4 regions of the Kocuria sp. 2SI genome follow, and region 4 is predicted to be linked to each of the others. Evidence: riboswitches for the same ligand, from Rfam matches in the RefSeq annotation. Region 4 holds a riboswitch; each other region holds the start of a gene.

The links. A riboswitch is a leader RNA that binds a small molecule or an ion and turns the genes downstream of it on or off. The one in region 4 is predicted to bind thiamine pyrophosphate.
Region 1: linked by a shared signal. The riboswitch ahead of FFS25_RS13965 (FAD-dependent oxidoreductase) and the one ahead of thiM (hydroxyethylthiazole kinase) in region 4 are both predicted to bind thiamine pyrophosphate.
Region 2: linked by a shared signal. The riboswitch ahead of FFS25_RS02835 (ECF transporter S component) and the one ahead of thiM (hydroxyethylthiazole kinase) in region 4 are both predicted to bind thiamine pyrophosphate.
Region 3: linked by a shared signal. The riboswitch ahead of FFS25_RS00180 (MFS transporter) and the one ahead of thiM (hydroxyethylthiazole kinase) in region 4 are both predicted to bind thiamine pyrophosphate.

The regions. Positions count from the first base shown of each region.
Region 1 covers NZ_SCNB01000034.1:63-3,614, reverse strand. The annotation lists gene FFS25_RS12750 (thiazole synthase) at 1-518, opposite strand, end outside; gene thiS (sulfur carrier protein ThiS) at 515-754, opposite strand; gene FFS25_RS13970 (FAD-dependent oxidoreductase) at 786-1,403, opposite strand; partial or broken gene FFS25_RS13965 (FAD-dependent oxidoreductase) at 1,471-1,986, opposite strand; TPP riboswitch at 1,973-2,073, opposite strand; gene thiE (thiamine phosphate synthase) at 2,117-2,824, shown strand; gene FFS25_RS12730 (Lsr2 dimerization domain-containing protein) at 3,068-3,424, opposite strand.
Region 2 covers NZ_SCNB01000003.1:127,184-130,735, forward strand. The annotation lists gene FFS25_RS02830 (ATP-binding cassette domain-containing protein) at 1-1,440, opposite strand, end outside; gene FFS25_RS02835 (ECF transporter S component) at 1,437-2,135, opposite strand; TPP riboswitch at 2,251-2,355, opposite strand; gene FFS25_RS02840 (DUF4235 domain-containing protein) at 2,500-2,781, opposite strand; gene mnhG (monovalent cation/H(+) antiporter subunit G) at 2,889-3,278, opposite strand; gene FFS25_RS13990 (MrpF/PhaF family protein) at 3,278-3,552, opposite strand, start outside.
Region 3 covers NZ_SCNB01000001.1:40,139-43,690, forward strand. The annotation lists gene FFS25_RS00175 (heparan-alpha-glucosaminide N-acetyltransferase domain-containing protein) at 1-977, opposite strand, end outside; TPP riboswitch at 1,079-1,186, shown strand; gene FFS25_RS00180 (MFS transporter) at 1,181-2,497, shown strand; gene FFS25_RS00185 (APC family permease) at 2,577-3,552, shown strand, end outside.
Region 4 covers NZ_SCNB01000012.1:16,883-20,434, reverse strand. The annotation lists gene thiD (bifunctional hydroxymethylpyrimidine kinase/phosphomethylpyrimidine kinase) at 1-91, opposite strand, end outside; gene thiE (thiamine phosphate synthase) at 88-747, opposite strand; gene thiM (hydroxyethylthiazole kinase) at 744-1,646, opposite strand; TPP riboswitch at 1,640-1,738, opposite strand; gene FFS25_RS08315 (Rne/Rng family ribonuclease) at 1,863-3,552, opposite strand, start outside.

The DNA.
Region 1 (3,552 bases), on a different contig from region 4:
GGGGCACCCAGCGGCATGACCGCGGTGGCGCCCACCTCCTCGAGACGCTGCGCGACCACGGGGTCGTCGGAGGTGTAGGCGAACACCTTGAAGCCCTCCGCCACCAGGCGTTCCGTCGCATCGATGAGTTCGACGGCATCGGGAAGGAGCGTCTCCTCGTCGGCGATGACCTCGAGCTTCACCCAGTCCGTCTCCAGGGCTTCGCGGCCCAGCTCAGCAGTGAGCAGCGCGTCGCGCGCGGTGTAGCAGCCGGCCGTGTTCGGCAGGATGCGGATGTCATTGCGCTCCAGCAGGGCGAAGAGCGAGTCGCCGGCCTGCTTCGAGTACCGCCGCATCGCGACGGTGGTGAGCTCTGTGCCGGAGGCCAGCAGCGCCTCCTCGAGGACGCTCAGCGAGGTGATCCCGCCGGTGCCCGTGATGAGGCGCGAGGTGAGCTCGACACCGTCGATGGTGAGCGAGTCCCCGGTGTCCGTGGGGATGTCCGCCGTCGTCTGAGTCGCAATCGTCACTGTCGTCAGCCTCCCTGCATCGCGGTGATGATCTCGACGGTCTGGCCGTCGACCAGGCGCGTGCCCTGCCAGCGGCTGCGCGGCACGACGGCGGAGTCGAGGGCGACGGCGACGCCCAGGCGCCCGCCGTCCGCCGGTGTGCCGTCCGCCGTGAGCGGTCGGTCGATCGTCTGGGCGACGAGGTCCAGGAGTGAGGCGTCATCCTCGATCGGATGCGCGGCCCCGTTGACGGTGAGGGTGGGCACGGAAGGTCCTTCCTGAGCGGTGTCCATGGTGTCAATCTGTCGTGTGGAAGCGGTACGGGTCGGTGGCGCGCAGAACGCCTGCGAGGTCGGTGCCCGGAGAGTCCCCGGTCACGAGCGCCGCGGCCGCATCCGCCAGCAGCGGTGCGAGGAGCACCCCGTGCCGGAAGCCACCGGTCGCGAGGATGAGGCCGGGCACGCCCGCGCCGTCGCCGTCGCGCAGTCGCCCCAGCAGCGGCACGTCATCCGGGGTGCCCGGCCGAGCACGGGCCATGACCTCGACCAGTTCCAGGTCGCAGACCGCAGGGACGAGCGTCTGGGCATCGCGGAGCAGTCGGTACACACCGCCCGCACTCGCGCCCGCAAGGTCGTCCTCGCGCGAGGTCGCTCCGATGACGATCTCGCCGTCGGCCCGCGGCACCAGGTAGATCGGCACTCCGTTCACGACGCCGCGGATCGTGCGCTCGAGGAGCGGCGCGGAGCCCTCCGGCAGCCGCGCGCGGAGGATGTCGCCATGCACCGGTCGCAGCACGGCCGCCGGGGAGGCGGGCAGGCCGGAGAAGAGGTCGCTGCGCAGGCCGGTCGCGAGGATCGTGTGCCTCGAGGCGATCCGGCTGCCGACCGCCAGCTCGACTCCCCCCGCCGTCGCCACACAGCCGGACAGCCGCCTGCGTGACGAGCGTGGCGTGCGCGCGATGCTCCCGCGACGACAATGCCGCAATCAGACCCGCCACCAGCCTGCGCGGGTCGACCTGGTGGTCGCCCACCGCACGGAACGCTCCCGCCAGCCGGGGAGACAGTGCCGGCTCCAGTGCGCGCGCCTCACGGACCGTGAGCGCGTCGACCTCCATCCCGTGCGCGATCTGGTGCTCGCGGAGCTCGGCCAGGCCCTGCCGGTCCGCTGGGGTGCCGGCGCACACGAGGGTCTCCGTCCTGCGGTAGCCCACGTCGTGGCCCGAGGCCGCCTCGATTCCGGCGATGAAGTCCGGGTAGTCGTCCGCGGCCTTGCGCATGAGCGGGTACAGCGCGTGCTGCTGGTACTGGACCTCACTGGCCGGGGCGATCATCCCCGCCGCGGCACGGGAGGCCGCTCCTCCCGGGTCCGGGTCGACGATCGAGACGGACAGTCCGCGCTCACGCAGACGCCAGGCCGTGGAGAGGCCGATGACGCCGGCACCCACGATGACGACATCGCAGTCGTGCGCATCCGGGTGCGACTGTTCCACTGCTCTCATCCTTCCCTTCGGCGGCATGATCCGCATCAGGTTCGACGGTCGGCGCTGGGGCCCTCTCAGCCCCGTAGGGCTCCCGCAGAGTTCGCGATCTCCACGAGTGCGTGCATCGTCGTGACTACACTCGTGGATCGTGAGCCATCATACAGACGCCCCCGCTGGGGAGGGCGCGCAGGCCAGGGCCGCGCGCATCGCCACTGCTCGCCTCTACCTGTGCACGGATGCCCGCACCGGCCCCGGGGATCTGGAGAGCTTCCTCCACGCCGCGTACGCCGGCGGCGTCGACATCATCCAGTTGCGCGACAAGTCGATCGGCACCGCCGATGAACTCGCAGCACTGGAGATCCTCGCTCGTGCGGCTCGCGCGCACGGGAAGCTCTTCGCGGTCAACGACCGCGCGGACGTCGCCTCCCTCATCGGCACCGATGTCTTCCATGTGGGCCAGCAGGACCTCACCCCCGCACAGGCCCGCAAGCTGCTGGGCGACGAGGTCGCCATCGGCCGGTCGACGCACACGGTCGAGCAGGCCCAGGCGGCACGGCTCGACCCGGACGTCGACTACTTCTGCACCGGGCCGATCTGGGAGACCCCCACGAAGCCGGGCCGTAAGGCCACCGGACTGAGCTTCGTCGAAGACGTCGCACATGCGGAGAACAACGATGCAGACCGCGTCACCAACGAGGACCCCGCGAAGCCGTGGTTCGCGATCGGCGGGATCGACGAGCAGCGTCTGCGCCAAGTCCTGGACGCCGGCGCACAGCGGATCGTCGTCGTCCGGGCGATCACCCAGGCCGACGACCCGGAAGCCGCCGCCCGCCGCCTCCGCGCAGCCCTTCGGTAGTCACGACTCCAGCCACGCACAGTCGCAGCTCGCTCCGGCGACAGTGCCTCCATTCGGCGGGACGCGACACTCACGACGTGGAATGGTTCGAGGCCTCTTCCTCGCGCTCAACTGAGCGAATCCGTCGTCGGTTGTCCGGACAAAACCCACAATGCGATTCACTCACCGGAGTGATGAAGCAGAAGAAAGCCCGCGTCGCTCCTCAGAACAACGCGGGCCCTCGACAGACCACGGGATTTAAGATCAGTCCAGTCCCGGCTTCCCGGCGTTGACCCATTCCTGCTCCCATTCGGCTTTGATCCGTCCGCGCTTCGGAACGTCATAGCCACGGAGGTCCAGGAACTTCCGCATCGCGGCCAGCTCTTTCTTCCGCTGAGCACCGCCTCCGCTCTTCTTCGCGCCCGCTGCCGGTGCCGCCGCAGAAGCCTTCCGACTTTTCGCGATGTAGACCTTCAGCGCCTCCTGCAGCTGCGTGTGCTCGTCAGGGGTGAGTTCGATCTCGTACGCACGCCCATCCAGCGCGAACTGAACGGTATCCACTTCGTCCGACTGCGCACCGGGGAAATCAGAGGTGAGCACTTCTACGAATTGCTTCGCCATTGCAGTCCCTTTCGATCGCTGATATCGGTCGAAACGCTACCAGGAATGGCCTGGCAGGACGATGTATATACGACGATTGTCCCGCGTCAAGTAGTTGGCAGGATTTCCTTGGTTTTGAATGTCGGGGT
Region 2 (3,552 bases), on a different contig from region 4:
CGCCCATGTCACGGCATCCTGGCCGAAGGTCGGCTCGTCGAGGATCAGGATCCGCGGGGCCGCGGCCAGCACCGTGCCCACCGACAGGCGGCGCTTCTGCCCGCCGGAGAGCGTGAACGGGTTGGCCTCGGCCAGCTCCGTCAGCCGCAGCCGATCGAGCAGCTCGTCCACGCGCCCGGCGATCTCCTCCTCCGGGACCCCGGCCCGGCGCGGGCCGACCGCGAGCTCCTCGCGCACCGTGCCGGTGAGGAACTGGTGCTCCGGCTCCTGGAAGACCGTGCCGATCCGCTCCACGAGCTCGGGACCGGACCACACCGAAGGATCGTTCGGGATCCCGTCGGCCAGAGCGTCGGCGGCGCGCACCGCACCGGAGGCGGGCACGAGCAGCCCGGCCAGGCTCAGCGCCAGCGTGGACTTGCCGGCTCCGTTGGGACCGGTCAGGGCCACGGCCGACCCGGCGCGCAGCTGGAGGTCGACCGGCAGGGCTGCGGGGGCTCCGGCCATCGAGTCCTCCGGAGCGGGCCGCCCCGAGCGCACGCGCCGTCGGCGCCTGGACAGCCGGCGCTGCGAGGGCTGCTCGCGCGAGACCTCCAGGGCCCCGGCACTCAGCAGCAGGCCGCCTGCCAAGGCCTCCGGCAGCAGCGGCTCGACCTGCGCCCCGGGAGTCCACACACCGGCTCGGCGCAGCTGCTCGGCGTAGGTTCCGTGGGCGTCGAGCAGCTGCGTCGGAGATCCGTCGGCCACCACGCCGCGCGGACCGAGGACCACCACGCGATCCACGAGATCGGCCCACACCTCGGTGCGGTGCTCGACCACCACCAGGGTGGCCCCGGTGTCCTCGACGACCGCCTCGACGGCCCGGCGCACCGTGGCCACGCCCTCGGGGTCCAGGTTGGCGGTGGGCTCGTCGAGCAGCAGCAGCCGCGGGCGCATGGCGGTGATCCCGGCCAGCCCCAGGCGCTGCTGCTGACCGCCGGACAGGGCGGAGGTGTCCCGGTCCGTGGAGATCTCGAGCCCCACGGAGTCCAGGGCGCGGTCCACGCGCGGGCCGATCTCGGCCGCCGGCACCGCGAGGTTCTCAGGCCCGAAGGCGACGTCGTCACCGGCCCGCGCCAGCAGGATCGAAGACTCCGGATCTTGCTGCAGCAGCCCCGTGACCGCGTCCCGCTGCGCCGCCGGGCGCCCGTCCACCAGCAGCTGCCCGCGGGGGCCGCTGCCCGCGCCGTCGTCGGTCTCGTCCTCGGTCTGGGGCAGCACCCCCGCCAGGGCGTGCAGCAGGGTGGACTTGCCCGACCCACTCGCCCCGAGCAGCAGGATCCGCTGACCGGCGGGGATCTGCAGGTCGAGGCCCTGCAGCGCGGGCTCGCCGCGGCCGTCGGGCTGCCAGCCGAAGCCGCGGGCCGTCACGCTCGCCCCAGCGGTGCGGACAGCCTCCGTCATCGCCCGGAGGCCAGGCCCGACAGGACACCGGTGGCACGCAGCGCGCGCACGAGCAGCCACATGGCAAGCCCGGCGATCACCGCGCCAGAGGCCGTGCCCAGCACGACGTAGACCGCCTGGTGAGCCCCCGGCCACTCGTAGTAGTAGAGGAGGCACTCGCTCAGCGTCCCGAGGGCGCCGGCCAGCGCCCCGGAGGCGATCGCCACAGCCGGTCCGAAGCGGCGGTAGCCGAAGGCCAGGAAGACGACCTCCGCCGCAGCGCCCTGGATCAGGCCGGAGATCACGACTGTGGCGCCGAACGTGGTGCCCAGCAGCCCCTGGAAGGAGGCGGCCAGCAGCTCGCAGGCCAGGGCCGCTCCCGGACGGCGGATGATCAGCGCGCCCAGCGGTCCGGCCAGCAGCCACCCGCCCACCAGCAGCCCGCCTGCCGGCGGGTAGCCGACGGTCAGCGCCTCGGAGACCGGGTAGACCAGCGACGACCAAGCCCAGAACAGGACACCGCTGGCGGCGGCCAGCACCGCGAGGACCACGAGGTCGAGCACGCGCCACCGCAGGCGGGAGCGGGAGCCGCGCTGCGGGGAGCGGGCGGCGCCATCCGGGCGCGGGTGGGGACCGCTCTGCGAGCGCGGATCGAGGCCGGGATCGGCGCTGCTGCGATCGGGGCTCAGCGGGTCGGTGCTGCGATGCTGCGTCATGGTGCTCCTCCTGGGGCATCGGGGGCGCCATGGCGTCCCGCTGATCAGGAGGGGAAGGATGCGTGCCGCGCTCGACGGCGGGGCCGGAAGGCGCCGATGCCGCTGCGCGACAGCACCCTCGAGATGCTCGACTCCCTTCGCCGGTGCTAACCGGAGCAGGTTCGAGGGTCTGCGGCGGACCGCACTCTCAGCGCCGTCGGGCGCTCCCCTGTCGTGTGCCTGAGATCCTACGCGAGACGCGGCCGCGATGCAGGTCGGCCGCTGCCACGCACGGAACGGAGGAAGGCGCCGGGAGCGGATGCTCCCGGCGCCTTCGCCATCGATCAGCAGGCCGCGCGCAGCGGCCAGCCCGGACCGGTCGAGATCAGCCGCGGCCCTTGGCCTTCTCCTGCGCCTTGAGCTCGGCCTTCTCGCGCTGCTCGGCGACCTGGCGGTTGACCAGGGTCCGCACGACCGTGGTCAGCACACCGCTGACCACGGCGAACAGGACGATGTCGAGCCAGCGGTCCTCACGGGGGTCGTCGCCCTTGGACGGGACCTGGCGGCCGGTGACCTTCTTCCACGTGGCGTCGAGGCCCTTTGTGGCGGCCTGCACGCCCAGCACGGACGCGCCGGTGCCGATGAGTCCCATGATCTTGGGGTTCATGTCATCTCCTACCCCGAGTGAGCCACTCGGGAGATCGCGGAACCGGCGCCTCAGCCGGCGCCGGAGGTTCGGTGCTCACCCTAGCGCGCTCGGCGAGCCGTTGCGGATCACGACGGGCGGTCCGCGCCGCCCTGCGACTCGGCGGTGTCGGCCTCGTCCAGGGCTGCGGCCAGGTCATCGGCGATCAGCGTCTCATCGAGCACGTGCTTGGTCCGATAGCTCGAGCGCCCCACCATGTGCGCCGAGACCGGCGCCGTGAGCAGCATCAGGGCCCAGCCCAGCAGGGCCAGCGGCAGCAGCGTCCACTCGCGGGAGTGGATCACCACGGCCAGCAGCATGCACAGCAGACCGAGCACCTGCGGCTTGGTGGCCGCGTGCATCCGCGACAGGACGTCCGGCAGCCGGATCAGGCCGAGGCCGGCCGTCAGGGACATGAGGCAGCCCACGAGCAGCAGCACGCCCACGACGATGTCGAGCACGAGGTCCATGGGATCCATCAGCGGTGTCCCTCCTTCTCGGACGGGGCGGGCTTCTGCATCGGGGCGGGCCGGTGATCCTGCTCGGCCCGCTCGCCCTCGACCGGCTCCTTGGTGGCGCCCTCATCGGTCTGGCCCGTCTTCCGTGGCCGCGTGGGCTGGACGAACCGCGCCACAGACACCGAGCCGATGAAGCCCAGCAGCGAGACGGTCACGATGACCATCATGTAGTCGGAGTGATCGCTCCAGACCATCTCCAGGGCGATCGCGGCGACCACCACGGAGAGCAGGACGT
Region 3 (3,552 bases), on a different contig from region 4:
CCGGCCGCGAGCACGGGCATCAGAAGGCGGGTGCGCTCCCCTATCGCCAGGCAGATCAGAACGCACACGGCGATGACCGCCGCCGCGATGCCCGAGGTGAAGACCAGGTCGAAGGTCGTCGACGAGTGCGGACCGACCGTGACCAGCCACCACCACGTGGTCGTGGGCGTGGTCCCGTGGCTGCCGATGGTCTGCGCGGCATACGGCGAGCCCCAGGCCAGCGGCGGCAGACCGGAGCCGGCGCGCTCGAGCGCCTCGTGCCCGCCTGCGGACAGCAGCAGCTGCGAGCTCACCCAGGCCGCAGCGGCCAGCAGGGCGCCGACGGCCCCTGCCCAGGCGGCCGTGGCGGCGCTGCGCCAGTCGAGCCGGGCCAGGAGCAGCCCCACGAGGAGGTAGCCCATCCACTGCAGCACCGGGTAGTAGCCGGTGAGCAGCACGCCGATGACCAGCTCACCCGGCTGAGCCAGGTGGGAGAGCTCGGGCGCTTCGACGGCGCGCTGGAGGCCGAGCCCGTCGCGGATCAGGTGGGAGGCCACCGGGGAAGCGACCAGCCAGAGCACGGTCGTGGCCGCCAGCCATCGGGCCGGAAGCCGCAGGACCAGCGGGGCGAGCAGGAACAGCACCCCGTAGTTCACCAGGACCACCGCGATCGAGCTCGACAGCGATCCCAGCACGAGTCCGAGGATCGCGATCAGCACGCCGCGCACCGCCAGTGAGGCAGCCGCCTCGCGCCAGCGCCCATAGCGCCGCGTGGACAGCTCGACCGAGAACCCGGCCAGCACCGCGAACAGCGCGGCCGCCTTGCCCGCGATCAGCCCGACGGGCTGCGGATCACCGGCCGCATCCACCAGGTCCATCGTGTGGGTGGCCATCATCCCGAGCAGGGCGACGGCCCGCGCCAGATCGATGCCGAGCATGCGCGAGCACGTGTCCGGGCGCGTCGGGAGGCTCGAGAGCTCGGAGGCAGTGAGGGACACGCCCTCACTGTGCCTCACATGCTCGGGCCTCGGCCACGCGAACCCGTCGCGCCGCTAGAATCGACGGTGCGGCGCGCAGGTCGTGGGACCTGCACCGCTGAATGACCCCACACGGGAGCCCGGGCACGGGCTGAGAGGAAGCTGACGCGGCTTCGACCGTCGAACCTGCTCCGGTTCATACCGGCGAAGGAAGTGAGAGCTCGATGCCTTCTGCACCCCTGTCCGCCCCCGCGACCGCATCCTCCGACGGGCGCCCTCCCGCACCGACCCGCCGCGCGATCCGCGGTGGGATCATGGGCAACTACGTCGACCAGTTCGACATCTTCCTGCCCGTGATCGCCCTGGCTCCGGTGTCGGCGCAGCTGTTCGGCGATCACGACATCGTGCGCAATGCCGGCCTGATCTTCGTGGCCACCCTGCTGGGCCGCCCGCTCGGGGCCATGATCTTCGGCCCGATCGCCGACCGCGCGGGCCGGGTGCTCATCACCCAGGTCGCCCTCGCCGGCATCTGCCTCACGACCCTGCTGATCGCCCTGGTCCCCGGGCACGAGGTGCTCGGGGCGGGCACGTTCCTGACGGTGCTGGCGCTGCGCCTGCTGGGTGGGATCTTTCTGGGCGGGGAGTACACGTCGGCGATCCCGCTGGCCATGGAGTGGGCGCGCCCGCGCTCACGCGGTCGTCTCAGCGGGATGATCATGGCGATGTCGCCGCTGGCCAACGCCAGCATCGCCGCCGTCACCTCCCTCCTGCTGCTGCTCCTGGACGACAGCCAGTACGCCGCCTGGGGCTGGCGGCTGCCGTTCCTGCTCGGCGCCGCCCTGGCCGCTGCCATGCTGATCTACTACCGCCTCATGGTCGAGGAGGCTCCGCAGCGCCGGCGCCCGGCCCGTTCAGCGCACCCGCTGGCGCAGCTCGTCAGGGGCAGCAGCCGCCGGTCGCTGCGGCAGGTCCTCGTGCTGATGACCGGGCTGTGGCTGCTCACCTACATGGCAGTGCCCACCCTGACCGCCCAGCTCTCGCGCATGCCCCAGCTCGAGCCGCAGACCGTCTCCCTCGTCATGCTGGGCGCGACGGCCGTGTCCGCGCTGGCCATGGCCGGGGCGGGGGCGCTGTCCAGTCGGATCGGGCGGCGCCGGTTCTTCGTGGGCTTCGGGCTGTTCTGCGCAGCGGTCTCCCCCGTCATCCTCCTGGCGCTGCTGTCCGGGGCCCTCGGAGCCGGCATCGGCACGGTGCTGCTGCTGGCAACCGCGCTGCAGGTCACGACGGTGACCGGCTACGGGCCGGTGGGCGCCTATCTGACGGAGCGCTTCCCCGACGAGATCCGGGCCAGCGGATACGGGGTGGCCTACAGCATCTCGATCGTGCTGCCCGCGCTCTACCCCTACTACCTGCCGCCGCTGCAGCAGCTGCTCGGGCCGCACGCGGCGATCGCCGCGGTGCTCGCGGTGGGCGGGCTCCTGGTGGCCCTCGGCGGGCTGCTCGGCCCCGAGCCGGATCGGTCGGGTCCGCTGCCCGACTGATCGGCAGATCGCGGCTCACAGGCAACTGCCAGCCGCCTGAGGCCCTCGGCGGCGGGGCCGTGAGCGGGACAGGCGCATCATGTACGCCGTGATCGCACCGCCCTCCCGCGCCGCCGCCTGGCTGCTGGCCGGATCCCCCTCCGCCTCCTACGGCGCCCCGCATCGCCGACCCGATCGTGACGAGAAGACCCATCCCTGGTGGAAGGTCATGTGCCTGTCCGGCGTGGACTACTTCTCCACCCTGGGCTATCAGCCCGGCATCGCGATCCTGGCTGCCGGGCTGATCTCCCCGCTGGCCACCCTGGTGCTGGTGGCCGTAACACTCTTCGGCGCGCTGCCGGTCTACCGGTGGGTGGCGGTGGCCTCCCCGCACGGCGCCGGCTCCATCCGGATGCTCGAGACGCTGCTGCCGCGCTGGAGTGGCAAGGTGCTGGTCCTGTGCCTGCTCGGCTTCGCGATCACGGACTTCGTCATCACCATGACCCTGTCCTCGGCCGATGCCGCCGTGCACATCGTCGAGAATCCGCACGTGCCAGCCGAGGCGCATCACTGGCAGTTCTGGGTGACCGTCGGGCTGCTCCTACTGCTGGGCGCGGTGTTCATGGCCGGGTTCTCGGAGGCCATCAGCGTGGCCGTCGTCCTGGTCCCCGTGTATCTGAGCCTCAACGCCGTGGTGCTGGCGGTGGGCTGGTGGCAGATCGCCCGCTCGCAGGAGATCGGATTCGCGCAGTGGTGGGATGCGGCGCTGAGCCAGCACTCCTCGCCCTGGGCGGCCGTCGCCGTGGCTGCCCTGGTGTTCCCCAAGCTGGCGCTGGGCCTGTCCGGCTTCGAGACCGGGGTCTCCGTGATGCCCCTGGTGCGCACCTCGCGGGGCCTGCGGGGCCGTGTGGAGGACACCCGACGACTGCTCACGACCGCCGCGCTGATCATGGCCGGGTTCCTGCTGACCTCGTCGCTGGTGTGCACGATCCTGATCCCGGCCGGAGAGTTCGAGCCCGGCGGCGCTGCCAACGGGCGAGCACTGGCCTACCTGGCGCACAGCCTGCTGGGCGAGA
Region 4 (3,552 bases):
GACCGGCGCCGCCGGTCGGATCGGTGCCGGCGATCGACAGGACGCGCGGGACGGCGCGCGTGCTGGTCGTGCTCCAGGTCGTCGAGCTCATCGCTGGATCTCCCGTCGGTAGGTCTGCGCCGCCAGGCGCGGATCGGGGGCCGCGCAGATCCCGGAGACCACGGCCACGCCGTCGGCCCCGGCGGCCATCAGCCCCGCGACGTCCTCCGGCCGGATCCCGCCGATGGCCACAGCAGGCAGCGGGCTCAGAGCTCGCGCCCGGGCGAAGCCGTCGATGCCCAGCGGCTGCGGGGCGTCGGGCTTGGTCTCCGTGGCCCGCACCGCCCCGATGCCCAGGTAGTCCACCGTGCCCGCGGGCAGTGCCGCGGCAGCTGCGATCTCGTCCTGCGAGGCCGCAGAGAGCCCGATGATCGCCTCCGGTCCGCACAGGCGCCGGGCGTCCTCCGGGGGCAGATCCGACTGGCCGATGTGGACGCCGTCGCATGCGACCCCCCGGGCGCGTGCGGCCAGGTGGCACTCCACGCGATCGTCCACGACCACCGGGGCCGCGCCGTCTACGGCCGACACGACGGCCTCGAGCAGCTCGAGCAGCTCGCGTCCGGAGGCATCCTTGGCCCGGACCTGGATCATGCTCGCCCCGCCCTCGACAGCCAGCCGCGCGACCTCGGGGACGCTGCGAGTCCGGCTGAGCTGGGGGTCGGTGACGTGGTAGAGCGACAGTGCGGCGGGGTCGAATCGGGGGCTCATCGCCCGGCCTCCTCGGCCCGACCCGCCCCGGCGGCGGCACCGTCCGCGGCGTTCGAGGCATCGGCTGCCTCGACACGGCAGCGCTCGGCGACGTCCTCGGGGCGCAGCCCGGCCAGGGCGTCGAGCAGATGCACGGCGAAGGACCCCGGGCCCTGGCAGCGATCGGCGGCGTCCTCGGCCGCCAGCCCCCAGACCAGGCTCCCGGCCGCAGCGGCCTCGGCGGGGTCCTGCGCGACGGCAGCGAAGGCCGCGATCACGGAGCCCAGGGCGCACCCTCCGCCCACCACCTGGGTCAGCAGCCCGTGACCGTGCGGCACTCGCAGCGTCCCCGACGCGGAGACGATCAGATCGACGGGCCCGGAGATGGCCACGGCATCGGCGCAACCGGTCGACACGAGCTGCCGAGCGGCCTGCACCGCGGCCTCCGGGACATCCGTCGTGTCGACGCCGCGGCCCCCGGCCCCTCCGGTCAGAGCCAGGACCTCCGAGGGGTTGCCGCGGATCACCGCCGGACGGGACTCGAGCAGCTCGGCGGCAAGGGCAGTGCGGATCGGCAGCGAGCCGATCGCCACCGGGTCCAGCACCCAGGGGCGGCCTGAGGCCTGTCGCGCGGCAGCGGCCTCGCGCATGGCGCCGCGCTGCTCGGGATCCGGGGTGCCCAGGTTGATCAGCATGCCGTCGGCGACCTCGGCGAACGGCCCTGCCTCCCCCTGGATGTCCGTCATGGCCGGAGCAGCGCCGAGGGCCAGCAGGGCGTTGGCGGTGAAGTTGGAGACCACCGTGTTGGTCAGGCACTGCACCAGGGGGCGAGTGCTGCGCAGCTGCTCGAGCAGCCGGGCCATCCGCTCCGAGACGGGCTGGTGGGCGGACTGCGATGGACTCTGGGTGTGACTGTGCATCAAGGCGACAATCCCTCCGCTAGTGCGAACTAGTTCAGGTTCGACGGGTGTGCTCTCAGCCGCCTGCTCGGGCGGCACCCCGTGTCGTGCCTGCTCAGTCTACACGTGATCCGGCTGCTCTGTTGGGAGACGATGACGGCCGCCTCCCCGCTCGGGGAGGCGGCCGTCATGCACGCGGCTCAGCGGGGCCGGCTGCTCGCCGGTGCGGCCCTGCGCTCAGGTGCGCCCGTGACCGTCCTGCGGCGAGGACTGCTCCGCGCCCGTCTGAGGAGCGGCCTCGGGCGCGCTGGCGCGCCGCGAGCGGCGCGGGCGGCGACGCGGTCCGGCGGCACCGGGCTCGCGCTCGCCCATGGTGCTGGCCAGCGACTCGAGCTGCGAGCCGGTCGAGCCGCCGGCGCCCAGCGCCTCGGCGGCGCTGTGGCCCTGCGGCAGCTCGATGACCTCGCCGTTGATCGTCACCTGCGAGGCTCCGTCGGTCTGGGCGACCACCGAGGCGGTGCCTGCGGTCACGGTCGCCGCGGCGCCCGGAGCCGCGGGAGCCGACTGCGGGACCTCGGGCGTGCCCGCCGGGGCTGCGGCACGGCGCGAGCGACGGGCCCGCTGGCGCACCGGGGCGGCCTGCTCCGCGTCCGCATCGCGCACCGTCGCCGTGCCCTGAGCGGCCGGGGCCGTCGGTGCGGCCGGGGCCTGGACCGGCTCCGGCGCCGCCTGGGCAGCGGCCGCGGTGCGGCTGCGACGCTTCTGCTGAGCGGCAGCCGCCTGCTCGCCCTGGGAAGCACCCTGGGCCGCCTCCTGCGACTCGGCTCGCGCCGTGCGCGATCGCCGCTCACGTCGTCCCTGGGGGCCCTGAGCGGCGTCCCGGCGCTTCGGCTCCGATGCCTCTCGCGGCGTGGACTCGCCGTCGGCCTCCTTCTCCGGGGCCGACTGATCCGCCGCGTCCTCGCGCGGGGCGCTCGCCTCGGGAGCCTCGCCGGAGGCCGCACGGATGCGCGCCTCGATCAGGGAGCGGGTCTCGTCCTCGGAGCGGGCCCCGGACTGCGCCTCGGACCGGCCGCGGCCGCCACGGCCGGAGGATCGCTCACCGCGCTGCCGGCGCTGCCCGGAGCGGCCGTCCGACTCACCGCGGCCCCGCTCTGCCTGGGCGCCCGTGTCCTGGCCCTGCCCCGGATCGGCCTGCGGGGAGTCCTGCCGGTCGCTCTGGGCCTGGTCGCTGCGGTCCTGATCGTTCTGGTCCTGCGGGGCCTGGCCGTCCTGACCGCGGCCGCGCGAGCGCTTGCCGCGGCGCTTGCGACGACGCTTGCCGCTCTCGCGGGAGTCCTGGGACTCCTGCGTGCGCTGGCCCTGGGACTCCTGGTCCCCGGCGGACTCGCTCGCAGAGGCTGCCTCCGTCCGCTCTCCTGCCGAGGCGGAGGAATCGGTGTCGTGGCCGCTGGCCGAGGCGATCGCGGCCAGGGCGCTTCGGGTGGCCTGTGCGCGCTTGGCCTGCTCCGGATCCTCGGCGCGCGGACGCTGCTCGTCCTGAGCGCCCGGGAGACGACGGCTGCGCTTGCGGTCGTTGCGACCCTGCCGGTTGTCCGAGGAGCCCGAGCTGCGGCCCTTGAGCGGGTGATCGTGGACGACCACGCCGCGGCCGTCGCAGGCCTCGCAGTCCTCCGAGAAGACCTCGAGCAGGCCGGTGCCCATGCGCTTGCGGGTCATCTGCACGAGCCCCAGCGAGGTGACCTCGGCGACCTGGTGCTTGGTGCGGTCGCGACCCAGGCACTCGACCAGGCGCCGCAGCACGAGGTCGCGGTTGGCCTCGAGCACCATGTCGATGAAGTCGATGACCACGATGCCGCCGATATCGCGCAGGCGCAGCTGCCGCACGATCTCCTCGGCCGCCTCGAGGTTGTTCTTGGTGACGGTC